DNA from 3 places in the Arthrobacter sp. WCS2018Hpa-7 genome. Region 3 is predicted to be linked to each of the others. Evidence: predicted binding sites of a transcription regulator. Region 3 holds the regulator's gene; each other region holds the start of a gene.
The links. Region 3 encodes LexA, which represses DNA repair genes until DNA is damaged. Its sites were predicted from a motif close to TCGAACANNTGTTCGA; they were not measured.
Positions count from the first base shown of each region.

Region 1 (4,711 bases), on a different contig from region 3:
AAACAATGCGGGTGTAGATCATGTCGAAGTCGTGCTCCAGCGGCCCGCCTGGGTAGGTACCGCGTTCCAGGCGGGCGGTGATGGTGTTGCTGTCCTCGGTGAAGTGGCCAACGAAGCGCTGGGGCCAGTCCGGGCCGTCCCGGAAGAGAACCCATACCTTGTCCTTGAGCGTCATATCGTAGATCCGGGCGACACCCCGGGAATCGAAATAGTGCTGCTGGAAGGCTCCGTCCGAGCCTGTGGCACCAATGACGCTGACCGCATTGGGATACTCCGGCCGCTGGACTGTGGATCGTTGGATGAGGAAGCCTCCACCTTCCAGCCATTCGAAAGTTGTCCGGCCGGAGACCTCCTTGCCAGGGACCGACGTTTCCCACTCGCCGACCAGGATATTCAGTTGCTCCAACGTGGGTTTTGGATCCCGTGCCATGGCTGCCTCTTTTCGCGTCTTCGCGCTGGTGAACAGGTTCAGCGTAGGGCTGCTCCGTTCCGCCGTACAGACCTCCGCGGAGACCGCCGCAGGCCATGCGGGCAGTGCTGTGATGGCCGGGATCGGGCCTATGCGCCTGGGGTGGGCGGTGGCAGGATGGGCGCATGAGCCGAGTCACCTGTGATCTGACTGTTTCCGTTGACGGATATGTTGCCGGACCCAACCAGTCCCTGGACGAACCGTTGGGGGAGCGAGGCGAGAGCCTGCACCGCTGGCAGTTCGAGCAGAGGGAAGCCAGCGCCGCTGAGATCGCGGGCATCCTCGAAGCTGGTGCCTACATTATGGGCCGGAACATGTTCGCCGGGCCTGGACCGGGTCCTTGGGACCAGGAATGGCGCGGCTGGTGGGGTGAGGAGCCGCCGTATCATGCACCTGTTTTCGTCCTGACCCATCACCAGCGCGAGCCGCTGGCGATGGAAGGTGGCACCACTTTCCATTTCGTCACTGACGGCATCGAAGCGGCCTTTGCCCAGGCCAGGGAAGCCGCCGGGGACAGGGACGTGGCTATTGCGGGGGGAGCACAAACCGCCCGGCAATATCTCTCCGCCAGCCTCATGGACGAGCTGCGGCTTCACATCTCTCCCGTGATCCTGGGTGGTGGCGAACGGCTGCTCGACGGCGTGGGGGACGTGACGCTTGAACCGATCGAAGCGCGCGGGACCGGACTCGTCACCCACGTGCGGTACCGGGTGCAGCGCTGATCCAGCTTTGGCGCCATCCCGCCATTATTACGGCTGGCGGGTGACCCTACGCGTCTTACGGCACTCTGTGGGTACCGTGACAGCACCCTTTGGAACGGGGGGAGTGACCACAATGTCCGTCATCCGCTGTACACTCGAGTATCGAACATATATTCGAATAAAGGTGTGTTGTGGGCGTGATAGTCGGCCCCCGCGTGATAGATGCGGGCTTTTCCCTGATGTCGGTTTTGCTGGCACCTCTCCCGGTGGCGGCCGGGTATCCGTCGCCGGCGCAGGACTATTTTGATGGCCGGATCGATCTCAACGAGCACCTTATCAAGGACGTCACCAGCACTTTTGTGGTCAGGGTGACGGGGCAATCCATGGAAGGTGCCGGGATCAGTGATGGTGATGAGCTGATCGTCAACCGTGCCCTGGAGCCCAAGGATGGGTCCGTCGTCGTGGCTGTCCTCGATGGTGAACTGACCATCAAAAGGCTCCGCGTCACGCCTTCGGGTGTGATCCTCCAAGCAGACAATCCCAAGTATCCGGACATCCGCGTGCCGGCACTTTCCGAACTGACCATCTGGGGAGTTGCCACCACGTGCCTGCACCACATCTGAGTCCGGCCCGTTCGCAAGGGCCCATTCCCAGCGAGCTGTGGGAACGGATGGGCGCTGAGTTCGGTCTGCCAAGCCTGGAAAAGGTCCGGAGCCGGCTTGCGCAGATACATGAGGATCCGGAACCTGTGATGCAACAACTGGTGCGGGTGTTTTCAGCGGACGGCACTTACTGTCCAGGCTTCCAGTTCCGGGAAGACCTGTCCTTGCACCCCGTGGTGTTGGGGCTGTTTGTCCGGGCCATGGCCCTGGGTATTCCGCATAATTACTTTGCCGCTTGGATGGTCACCGGATGCCCGGCGCTGCGCGAGGGCCGGCCGGTAGACCTTGTGGACCGGCTGGCGCCCGCTGTTCTCACCGCGGCTTTGGAGCGCTCTTTCGAGCATGGCACTCGAGATGGGCGCGGTTCTGCGTGAGGGGCGTCAGGGCGTCGACCATTGCAGCCCAGCGTCTTTGTGCGTCAGTCGACACTCGAGGATAATAATTGCCCGGAACCGCTACGGCAAGTTCCTGAAATGCGACGCCGGAACCTGCAGATCCGGGGTAATTGACGATGAGAAGATCAAAGCCCGCGTCAAGGATCTCGCGATAAGTGCCGCCAAATCCGAGGTCGTCACGTTTGCTAGTGCGATGGGGGCCAGGTGGTCCTCCTCAAAACGAATTACGGTCAAGGGTTGAGGCCTCTGCTGGACTACCGGGTCAGATGCATATCGAGACGAGGTCTTCTTGTCGGTGCGTGGCGGTACAGTGAAGGTATTCGAAGATATGTTCGAATACGCGGCGTGTGCTGCTGAGGAACGGCGGCGCGCGTGCTAGGGCCGAACGGAGGAGACCGATGTCCAAACCAGCACTCATGCATCAGATGCAGGAGATCGCCCACGTGGATATCAACTGCTTCTATGCGTCGGCGGAGCGTGCGTTCAACCCCGCACTGGAGGGCAAGCCGCTCATTGTGTTGTCCAACAACGACGGCTGCGCAGTGACCAGGTCTCCGGAAGCCAAGAAGCTGGGGATCGGGCTGGGGGAGCCATGGTTCAAACTGGCTCCACGGGCCAAGGAATGGGGACTCATTGCCCTGTCCAGCAACTACGAACTCTATGGGGACATCAGTTCCCGCGTCATGGAACTTCTGGCCCGCTACTCGGCGTGGCAGGAAGTCTACTCCATTGATGAGGCGTTTCTGGGGGTGAAAGGTCAGCCGGAAGACCTGCTGGAACTGGGACGCACCATCAAAGCTGCGTGCCAACGGCATGTGGGGGTTCCGGTCTGTGTGGGCATCGCCAGAACCAAGACCCTCGCCAAGTTGGCCAACAAGTGGGCCAAACACAATCCGGGCTTCCACGGAGTGTGCCGCTGGGACTCGATCCCTGAAGCCCACCGCGAAGCGCTGATGGCGCGGCTCTCCGTGATTGAGATCTGGGGTGTTGCCACCAGGCTGACCAAACGTCTGAATGCCATGGGGATCTTCTCCATCCTGGATCTGGTCCGGGCTGACCCCGTGGCTTTGCGGGACAAGTTCTCCATTGTCATGATGCGCACGGTGCTGGAACTCCAGGGCACCCCGTGCATCCCGATGGAGGAGGAAAGGATCGGGAGGGACCAGTTGATCTTCTCCCGCTCCTTTTCCACACCGATTACGACGGCGGCGCAGCTGCGGCAGGTGCTCAGCGTCTATGGCCAGATGGCAAGTGCCAGGCTGGCCAAACACGACCTCCAAGCAAAGTTGCTGACAGCCTTTGCTGCCACATCGGTCTACAACCCCAATGACAAGTCGTTTCCCACCGTTAACGTCAAACTCCCGATGCCCACCTCGGATCCCGTCCTGCTGACCAAGGCAGCGCACGCGTTGGTTCCAAGGATCCAGGAAGGCGTGAGATACGCCAAGGCCGGCATCATGGTGACCGACCTCCGCCCCAGCGGCAACCAGAAGCCCTTGGAGATCTTCGAGAACCGGCACGAAGAGCGTGGCATCGGCCCGCTGCTGGAGCAAGTCAGCAAGCGGTACGGCCGCGGCTCCATCGGTTTGGGGCACGCGGGAATCAAGGGAGGTCCGGACTGGTCCATGAAACGGGACATGCTCAGCCCCCGGTACACCACCAACTGGGATGAACTGCCCTTGGTGAAGGCGGCCTGACGAAGGAGGAAACCACCTCGTGGAGGCAGGGAGCCTACGCCCGCAGCCGGTAACCGCGCTTCACTACGGTCTCAACGAGCTTGCCATCCGGCAGCGAGGAACGCAGGCGGCTGACCGTCATGTCCAGGGCATGCACAGAGCCGCGCAGGTCCAACAGGTCCGAGAGCGCTTCCCGGGACAGTACTGCTCCGCCCGCGCCGAGCAGCGCCCGCAGGAGCAGCAGGGGAGCCGGTGCCAGGTCCACCACCTCACCGTTGATCCGCAGGCAGCGCCCGCGCAGTTCGATCGTGGCGCTCTTGGTCTCCAACCGGCGTACATGGTTGAGGGACAAGTGTTCGGTTACCAACCGGATCAGTGCGCCCATGCGGTAACGGTCCGGGATCAGTGGCGTCAGCCCGGCGTCGACCAGTGGTTGTGCGGTGACCGGCCCAACAGCGGCAACAGTGACGGGCCCCTTAAGGGCTTCGATGAGCTGCCGGTAGAGGCCCATTTCGTGGGCTGTGCTCCACATGGCGTCCACGGCTGGCGCGCTGGTGAACGTCAGTACGTCCAGGTTGCCGCCCACCACTGCCTCGATCAGGCGCGGCAGCTTGTCTTCGCCGTCGGGCTTCACCCAGCGGTACGGGGTCACCGTCAGGACCGTGGCGCCGGACATGCGGAGCCGTTCCAGCTGGCGGACATCGGTGTATCCGTGCAGCTGCACGGCCACGGTTTTGCCGCGCACACCTTCGGTCAGCAGCATGTCCACCAGCGTGGCGGTGGTTTCGTCACTGCTGATTCCGACGTC
Region 1 covers NZ_JAVTJB010000007.1:192,411-197,121, forward strand. Annotated here, with positions in the region: gene RQH14_RS10625 (hypothetical protein) at 1-430, opposite strand, end outside; gene RQH14_RS10630 (hypothetical protein) at 429-614, shown strand; gene RQH14_RS10635 (dihydrofolate reductase family protein) at 595-1,191, shown strand; gene RQH14_RS10640 (LexA family transcriptional regulator) at 1,362-1,793, shown strand; gene RQH14_RS10645 (hypothetical protein) at 1,775-2,206, shown strand; gene RQH14_RS10650 (Y-family DNA polymerase) at 2,626-3,924, shown strand; gene RQH14_RS10655 (uroporphyrinogen-III synthase) at 3,959-4,711, opposite strand, start outside.
Region 1: the regulator LexA is predicted to act here: its motif matches at 2,548-2,563, upstream of RQH14_RS10650 (Y-family DNA polymerase).

Region 2 (4,711 bases), on a different contig from region 3:
ACCACGGCCACGCCGTGGGGGAGTGAGGCCAGCGTTCGCTGCATGAAGCCGGGATCGATTTTCTCAACCACCAGGCCGGGAAAAGCTGATCCTCCGCCCCGAAGCCGGGACAGTGTGCGGACCAGCTTGCCGAGGGGGACGCTGAAGGAAAGCATGCTCTGTAATATATCCCAGTCAGGGCATGGAACCCGGACTGGGCGGAGTCGCCGGTGGCCGCAGAAGACGTCGCGGCAGGCGCAGCGCACTATGATGGATCAATGACCAACCCCCTTTCCGACGCTTCATCGCGCGTGGGTTCAGGACTCAGGATCGGCGTTCTGGCACTTCAGGGCGACTTCCGCGAGCATATCCACGCTGTGGAGGCCGCTGGAGCCACCGGCGTGGGTATCCGCCGGCCGTCCGAGCTGGACGATGTTGACGGCCTGATCATCCCCGGCGGCGAATCCACCAGCATCGACAAATTGTCGCGGATCTTCGAACTGCGTGATCCGATCCAAAAGCGCATTGCAGACGGCCTTCCCGTCTACGGCTCCTGCGCCGGAATGATCCTCCTGGCCGATGAGATCGCCGATCCCGCCAAGGATCTCAACGGAAATCCCCAGCAGACTTTCGGCGGCCTGGACATCACTGTGCGCCGGAACGCCTTTGGGCGCCAGCGTGAATCCTTCGAAACGGATCTCGATTTCAAGGGCCTGGACTTCAGCGCCGGGGAGTCCGGCGTGGATCCCGTCCACGCCGTCTTCATTCGTGGTCCCTGGGTGGAGCGTGTGGGTGCGGACGTTGAAATCCTGGCGCAGGTTGATCCGGACCACGCCAGCCACACGGCTGCTTTGCACGGAGTGGCTAGAATTGTTGCAGTGCGCTCCGGCCACCTGCTGGCCACCTCCTTCCACCCGGAAGTGACTGGGGAGAAGCGCGTGCATGAACTCTTTATTCGAATGATCAGAGGAGAAGCGTAAAGCATGTCAGGCCACTCCAAATGGGCGACCACCAAGCACAAAAAAGCCATCATTGACGGCCGGCGTGCAAAGTCGTTCGCGAAACTGATCAAGAACATCGAAGTTGCTGCCCGCATGGGCGGCCCGGACCTCGCCGGCAACCCCGGCCTGGAACTCGCCGTCACCAAGGCCAAGAAGACTTCGGTACCCAATGACAACATCGATCGCGCTATCAAGCGTGGCGCGGGCCTCACCGGCGAGGTAGTCGACTACACCGAAATCATGTACGAGGCCCGCGGCCCGCAGGGTTCGGCACTGCTGATCGAATGTCTGACAGACAACAAGAACCGGGCAGCTTCGGAAGTCCGCCTCGCCATTTCGCGCAACGGCGGCACCATTGCCGACCCCGGATCGGTCAGTTACCTCTTCGCCCGGAAGGGTGTTGTGGTCCTGCCGAAAAACGGCCTCAGCGAAGACGACATCCTGATGGCTGTCCTGGAAGCCGGAGCCGAAGAAGTGAAGGACAGCGGCGAGAACTGGGAAATCCATTCCGAGCCCTCTGACCTCCAAGCCATCCGCGACGCCCTCAAGGAAGCCGGCATCGACTACGAAACCGATGAAGCCGAATTTGTTCCATCCATGCAGGTGGAGCTCGATGTCGATGGTGCCAAGAAGTTCATGAAGCTTGTCGATGCCCTGGAAGATCTGGACGATGTCCAGAACGTTTACAGCAACGCGGACCTCAGCGAGGAAGTGCAGGCAGCCCTCGACGCCGAGTAGTCGGCCCGGCGCAGCACTTACTTTTTGTCACTCAGCAGGTTTACAGCCACCAGGAAGGCCCGGACTTGACTCTTCGCGTATTGGGAGTCGATCCGGGCCTCACCCGTTGCGGCATAGGCGTTGTGGACATAGAGCGGAGCCGCAGGGCCACCATGGTGGCCGTCGGCGTGGTGGGCACTTCTGCTGAGCTGACGCTGGATAAGCGTCTTCTTGTCATAGCCCAAGCCATTGATGAATGGCTGGACCTTCACAAGCCCGACGTCGTAGCCGTCGAACGTGTTTTTTCGCAGATGAACGTCAGCACGGTGATGGGTGTGGCACAGGCTTCGGGCGTGGTTATCGTGGCGGCCGCACGTCGCGGGATCCCCGTCGCGTTGCACACACCTTCGGAGGTCAAGGCGGCAGTTACCGGCAGCGGCACTGCCAACAAGGATGCGGTGACCAAGCTGGTGACCAAGATTTTGCGCCTGGATGCTCCGCCGAAGCCCGCTGATGCCGCGGACGCCCTTGCGCTTGCCCTGACGCACGCGTGGCGCGCAGGCAGTGGAATGGGCTCAGCCAGCGGCGCGAACGGTAAGGCTGGTCTCACGCCCGCCCAGAAAGCGTGGGCTGACGCGGAAGCAAAAGCGCGCCGCAAACGGTGATTGCCAGCTCCCCTTGCTAGGGTATTCGTAGATATGTTCGGATAGTCCGCTTCTGCCGCAATACTGAGAGCAGTATGACGGTGACGGAGCAGGCAGTATTTCAGGAGCCGGGTCTTGATCAGTTTTCTCCGTGGAACCGTAGCCCACGTTGGTTTGTCCACCGCTGTAATCGACCTCAACGGTGCGGGCATGAGTGTCTTCGCCACGCCGCAGACCTTGAGCCACCTCAAAACAGGGACTGAAGCCAAGCTCTTCACGTCCATGATCGTCCGCGAAGATTCGCTCACGCTCTTCGGATTCGCCGACGACGACGAACGTGAAGTATTCGACGTCCTGCTCAGTGTCAGCGGGGTAGGGCCGCGTTTGGCGTTGGCCGTCCTCGCCGTGCACGAACCGGAGGCCATCCGGGTGGCTGCGCACACCGGTGACAGCAAGACGTTCACCAAGGTGCCGGGAATCGGTCCCAAGGTAGCCGGCCGGATTGTCCTTGAACTGGCCGGAAAGTTGGTTCCCCACGGGACTGGTACCGGTACTGCTCCCGCAGTGGCCCCCAACGCCGAATGGAAGCCGCAGGTAGTCGCAGCCATGACCAGCCTGGGATGGTCCGAGAAGGACGCAAACGGCAGCATCGACAAAGCAATGGCCGACTCCCCGGAACTCGTGGATGCAGCGAACGTGGCCCAAATTCTCCGCGCCACCCTGCGGTGGCTGGGCCAGGACGGGGCACGTGCAGGCAATCGTGTAGGCAGCCGTGGCTGAGCAGTCACTCGTCAACGGGGGAGAGGAACCGGAAGAGCGGGTCATTGAGGCTGCACTCCGTCCCAAGAACCTGCATGATTTCGTCGGTCAGCACCGTGTCCGTAAGCAACTGGCACTGGTCCTCGAGGCGTCAAAGATGCGCGGCCGCAGTGCCGACCACGTTTTGATGTCCGGCCCTCCCGGCTTGGGCAAGACAACTCTGGCCATGATCATCGCGGCAGAAATGAACGCTCCATTGCGTATCAGCAGTGGTCCTGCCATCCAGCACGCCGGAGACCTCGCCGCCATCCTCTCCTCCTTGTCCGAAGGGGAGGTCCTGTTCCTGGACGAAATCCACAGGATGTCCCGGCCTGCAGAGGAAATGCTCTACATGGCCATGGAGGACTTCCGGGTGGACATTGTGGTGGGCAAGGGAGCCGGCGCTACGGCCATACCCTTGGAGCTGCCGCCGTTCACCCTGGTTGGAGCCACTACCCGTGCCGGCCTCCTGCCGGGTCCGTTGCGTGACCGCTTCGGCTTCACAGGCCACCTCGAGTTCTACTCGGTTGGCGAACTGGAGCTTGTCCTCCGACGATCTGCCGGCCTGCTGGACCTGAAGGTGAACTCGGCCGGGTTCACCGAGATCGCGGGCAGGTCGCGTGGTACGCCACGCATTGCAAACCGCCTCCTTCGCCGTGTCCGTGACTGGGCCCTGGTCCATGGCATTGACCAGATTGACGCCCGGTCAGCTTCGGCTGCTTTGGACATGTATGAAGTGGATGCGCGGGGGCTGGACCGGCTGGACCGTTCCGTGCTGGAAGCGCTCATCACCAAGTTCAATGGCGGTCCTGTGGGATTGTCCACCCTGGCGATCGCGGTGGGAGAGGAACCGGAAACGGTGGAGACCGTGGCCGAGCCGTTCCTGGTGCGTGAAGGACTGTTGGGACGCACGCCGCGGGGCCGTATTGCCATGGCGTCTGCGTGGACGCACCTAGGTTACGCCGTTCCGGCCGGAGTCTTCGGCCAGGAAGCCCTGGCACTGTTCGGCGAGGACGAAAACCACGCCGAAAGCGTAGATACCATCGGTTAACACGCCCTGTTCAGCTTTTCCCTCTAGACTGGTATGACGCTCGGCACGTTCGAGTCCTTGATCCATGCAACCGCCTCGCGGATCTGCCAGGGACGTTGCCGTGGACCAAAACGTAAGTACAGAACGGAACTTCCCTGTGGATCCAATGACCATATTGCTGTTCGTCATGCTTGGACTCTTTGTCTTCATGATGTTCCGCCGCAACAAGAAGACCCAGCAGCAGCAGGCTGAGATGCAGTCCAAGTTTGCTCCGGGCGTCGACGTCATGACCAGCTTCGGTCTCTTTGGCCGCATCGTCTCCATCGACGAAGCCGAGAACAAGGTCGTCATCGAACTTTCCCCGGGTAACCAGGCCACGGTTCACCGCCAGGCCGTCACCAAGGTCGTCGAGGCGCCCGCCGAGGAAGCCCCGGTTGTGCCGGACGACGCTTCTTCCCTGACTACCGCAGATGCTGAAGCTCCTGCCGCAGTTGAGACGCCCGAAGAAACCATTGCGCGCCTCAACAAAGAGGACAAGAAGG
Region 2 covers NZ_JAVTJB010000006.1:126,680-131,390, reverse strand. Annotated here, with positions in the region: gene RQH14_RS09190 (MurT ligase domain-containing protein) at 1-155, opposite strand, end outside; gene pdxT (pyridoxal 5'-phosphate synthase glutaminase subunit PdxT) at 258-959, shown strand; gene RQH14_RS09180 (YebC/PmpR family DNA-binding transcriptional regulator) at 963-1,718, shown strand; gene ruvC (crossover junction endodeoxyribonuclease RuvC) at 1,784-2,362, shown strand; gene ruvA (Holliday junction branch migration protein RuvA) at 2,477-3,121, shown strand; gene ruvB (Holliday junction branch migration DNA helicase RuvB) at 3,114-4,190, shown strand; gene yajC (preprotein translocase subunit YajC) at 4,336-4,711, shown strand, end outside.
Region 2: the regulator LexA is predicted to act here: its motif matches at 2,388-2,403, upstream of ruvA (Holliday junction branch migration protein RuvA).

Region 3 (4,711 bases):
ATCGCGGCCCGCGAGCACGTTCATGTGCAGGCAAATCCCGGCATGCAGCGTAATGGCCTCAAAAACGTGGCGGGTCAACGAACCGGTGAAGTGACCACCAATCAGGTGATACTCCTGGCCGGCCGGCTCTCCACCGTGAACCAGGTATGGCCGGCCCGAAACATCCACCACCGCGTGAGCCAGTGCCTCATCCAGAGGAACCGTGGCTTCTCCGAAGCGCCGGATGCCGGCCTTGTTGCCCAAAGCCGTGCGCAGCACCTCGCCAAAGGTGATGGCCACATCTTCAACGGTGTGGTGGGCGTCAATGTGGGTATCGCCAGTGGCCTTCACGGTCATGTCAATCAACGAGTGCTTGCACAGGGCCGTCAGCATGTGGTCGTAGAACGGAACCGAGGTGCTGATGTCCGAGACACCTGATCCGTCCAGGTTGATCTCCACCAGGACGGAAGATTCACTGGTGGTGCGCTCCATGCGCGCGGTGCGGGCAGCGGACGGCGTGGCGCCGGTTTCGCTCATTGGGACGTCCTTATACACGAAGAGTGGGTTGGGTCTATGGACAAGTTTAGGCGGGCTGTGACGCCCGGCCGTCCAGCAGCGCTTCCAGCGCCGCGAGGAAGGCCGTGGTTTCCGGTTCGGTTCCCGCCGTGACCCGGAGGTGGCCGGGAATACCGACGTCGCGGATCAGCACGCCGGCGTCGAGCAGGCCCTGCCAGATCGCGTGGGGATCTTCGAGTCCGCCGAAGAAAACATAGTTGGAGTCCGACTCCGCAGGTTTGAGGCCCATGCGCAGAAGCTCGGTCACGATGCGGTCGCGCTGGACCTTGATGTCCTCGACGTCGGCCATGAGGGCTTCCCGGTGGCTGAGCGCAGCCAGGGCGGTTGCCTGGGTAACAGCCGACAGGTGGTACGGAAGGCGGACCAGCCGAATGGCATCCGTGACCTCGGGAGCTGCAGCCATGTAGCCCAGCCGGGCACCGGCAAGGGCAAAGGCCTTGCTCATGGTGCGGGAAACGATCAGACGCTCGCGACCGGGCAACAGGGTCAGGGCGCTGGGGGTATTGTCGTGCGCGAACTCGTGGTAGGCCTCGTCCACGATCACTATTGCCTGGCTGGCTTCTCCGGCCTCATAAACGGCCTCTACGACATCCAGCCCCAGGCCTGTACCCGTGGGATTGTTGGGCGAACACAGGAACACGATGTTGGCACCGGTTTCGCGGACCTGCGCAGCAGCGGAGGCAGCGTCCAAGCCGTAGTCCTCAGCCCTGACCCCGCGGACGTACTCGGTATCCGTGCCACTGGCCAGCAAGGGGTACATGGAGTACGTGGGCGGGAATCCCAGCGCCTTCCGGCCGGGCCCGCCAAATGCTTGGAGGATCTGCTGCAGAACCTCATTGGAGCCATTGGCTGCCCAGATGTTGTCCGGAGCGAGATTGTGGCCAAGGTACTCGGCCAGGGCTTCACGAAGTTCGGTGAACTCCCGGTCCGGATAACGGTTCAGTCCCGTGGCCGCAGCGGCCACGGCCTCGGTGATGGCCGCCTGCACATCGGCAGGGACGCCATGGGTGTTTTCGTTGACATTGAGCAAAATGGGGACATCAAGCTGCGGTGCGCCGTACGGGCTCAGTCCACGCAGGTTGGTCCGGAGGGGTAGTCGGTCAAGTCGCTCAAGCTGGTCACTCACCACCACAGTTTAAGGGCTGCCGGGACTGCCGAACTAACTGTGACGCCGGGCGGCCGCCCCACAGGGGACGGAACACACTAGTTTGCGGGCACGAACAGCTGCTGGCCGGGCTGGATACGGCCGCCACGGAGGTCGTTGAGCTGAATGATCTCCGTAATGACATCGCGGGGATCCCGCTCGGGAGCAGCGGCTCCGGCAATGCCCCACAGGGACTGTCCCGGCTGGACCGTGACAGAGACGGCGACGGGCGGCTGGAGTTGCGTTTGGGAGTCCGAGGCCTTGGCCGGTGACGTGATAAAACCAGCCAGGCTCAGCAGCGCAGCCACCAGCAGCATGGCCGGGATGCCAAAGAAGACCATCCGTCCCCGTCGGGTCAGGCGGAGACGCGCAGGCGCCTGGGTGGTGCGGAAATCAGCGAACGTAGTGATGGCGGACATGAGCTGAGCCCTTCTGAGCTATTGCCGTGCGCCGGATCCCGGTACATGGCTGCCAATTCTGTGCGTTCCCCTGTCCAACCCCGGATGTTCGAACACTTCGTTCGAACATCCGGTGTCAGCGCCAGGTTTATAGAACACATATTCGAACCTTGCTAAGACATTTTTAGCACTTATCAACGAACGGTGTCGAGACTCGCTAGAACAAATGTTTGATAAACGCCTGTGGCTGCCCTACGTTTGAGTGAAGAAACAGCACTGTTTCAGTGGAACAGGAGGGTCTGACATTTTTTGCAGACCCGACGACCCCGGGCACACTCCGGGCGGAATGGAAAGGCATTGGCGAACATGGCAGCGAAAGCCACCGGCGGCGGGGCACCCCCGCGGAGCCAGCAGCCTCAAAAGAGTCCCAAGAGCCTGACCGTCCGGCAGAAGAAGATCCTGGAGACCATCCAGCGGTCAGTCAATGACAACGGGTATCCGCCCAGCATGCGTGAAATTGGTGACACCGTGGGCCTGGCCAGCCTGTCGAGCGTTACGCACCAGCTCTCCCAGCTCGAAAAGCTCGGTTACCTCCGCCGCGATCCAAAGCGCCCCCGGGCCATGGAAGTCCTCATGCCATTGACCCTCGATGGCGGCCCCATTCCGGGAGTGGAAGCGCCCACCAATCTCCGCAGCACGGGTGGCTTTGCCGTGACCGAGCTTGCCAGCGCCAGCGACACCGCCATGGTCCCGTTGGTCGGTCGGATCGCTGCCGGCAGTCCCATCCTTGCTGACCAGACAGTGGAGGACGTCATCCCCCTGCCCCGGCAACTCGTGGGACACGGCGAACTGTTCATGCTCAAGGTAGCCGGCGACTCGATGATCGACGCCGCGATCTGCGATGGCGACTGGGTAGTTGTCCGCAGGCAGAACGACGCCGTCAATGGAGACATCGTTGCCGCACTGCTGGACGACGAAGCAACGGTGAAGACCTTCCGCCAGCGCGACGGCCACACATGGCTTCTTCCGCAGAACACCCAGTACGAACCCATCCTCGGCGACCAAGCCACCATTATGGGCAAGGTCGTTTCGGTCCTGCGCTCCCTCTAGGAGGCTTTGGCAGGGCCCAGGCGCTCCAGCACGCCCCGCACCACGGTTCGGTCCGTCGTCGCCCAGAACGGCGGCAGGGCTGCCCTGAGGAAGCCCCCGTAGCGCTCTGTTGAGAGCCTGGAGTCAAGGACCGCCACAACCCCTTTATCCCCCGTGGAACGGATGAGCCGGCCTGCCCCTTGGGCCAGACGGATGGCAGCGTGGGTTGCTGACACAGCCATGAATCCGTTGCCTCCGGACTGTGCCACGGCACGCGAGCGGGCAGTCATCAACGGATCATCCGGACGCGGGAACGGGATGCGGTCGATGACCACAAGGCGGCACGAACCGCCGGGGACATCCACACCCTGCCACAGCGACATCGTGCCGAAGAGGCAGGTATCGGGCTCGTCGGCGAACTGCTTCACCAGGGCTGCCATGGTGGATTCACCCTGGCAGAGAATACTGACGTCGAGGCGAAGTCTCATGGCATCGGCGGCTTCCTCAGCCGCACGCCTCGACGAGAAAAGACACAGCGATCCCCCACCGGAAGCGCGGATGAGGTCTTCCAATTCATCCAGGGCCTCGGGCGAGGTTCCACGGCCAGGCTTGGGCAAGTGCTTGGCCACATAGAGCACACCCTGTTTGGGGTAATCAAAGGGCGAGCCGACATCGATCCCTGTCCAGCTTGGTGCTCCGTCGCCAATCAGCCCAAGGCCACCTGCGGCCGGTTCAAAAGCCGAGCCGATGGCCAGCGTGGCGGAAGTCAGCACAACTGTATGACCAGCGAAGAGACCTTCACGAAGGCGTCCCGCCACACTCAGGGGCGCAATGTTGATCAGGGCCGGAGCGGCCTCGTCAGGTTGCGAGTATCCCTGCTGGGGATCGAACGTGCTGTTGCGGGAAAACCACACCACTTCACGGTTCTCCTTGGCCGCGAGCATCCGTTCGCACAGCTCCAGAATGAGCATGAGCCGTGACCGCGCGAGTTGCCTGCCGCCGTCGACCGCGTTTGAAGAGTCCGTCTTCGAATCCGACAGTGCTGCGCGTGTGGCTTCCCGGAGTTGGTCCAGGCAATCGAGCTGTTCGTCATTGAGCCCGCTGGGCAGAAGACCGTTGGGCACGCCCGCTATGGCCATATCCAAGCGGTCGGCCGCAGCATTGAGGGCATCCACCGTGATGGCGGTGTGCTTGCGGGCGCTCGACGCGGCCGCGTGGACCATCGCTACGGACAACTGGCCTGACACAGCGCCCGTCACGCGGTCCTGCAACTCGTGGGCCTCATCGACTACCACGACGTCGTATTCGGGCAGCACAGCCAGCCCCTCAAAGGCGCTGACGGCCAGCATGGCGTGGTTGGTGACCACGACGTCGGCTTCGCCTGCGCGGGACCGGGCCAACTCGCTGAAGCACTCCTCGGCGAGGGGACACTTCTGCGCGCCCAGACACTCCATGGACGTCACGGAGACCTGTCGCCAAGCCCGATCCGTGACGCCGGGCATAAGTTCGTCACGGTCGCCGGTGG
Region 3 covers NZ_JAVTJB010000016.1:78,331-83,041, reverse strand. Annotated here, with positions in the region: gene hisB (imidazoleglycerol-phosphate dehydratase HisB) at 1-516, opposite strand, end outside; gene RQH14_RS16580 (histidinol-phosphate transaminase) at 563-1,681, opposite strand; gene RQH14_RS16575 (LysM peptidoglycan-binding domain-containing protein) at 1,759-2,118, opposite strand; gene lexA (transcriptional repressor LexA) at 2,464-3,207, shown strand; gene RQH14_RS16565 (ATP-dependent DNA helicase) at 3,204-4,711, opposite strand, start outside.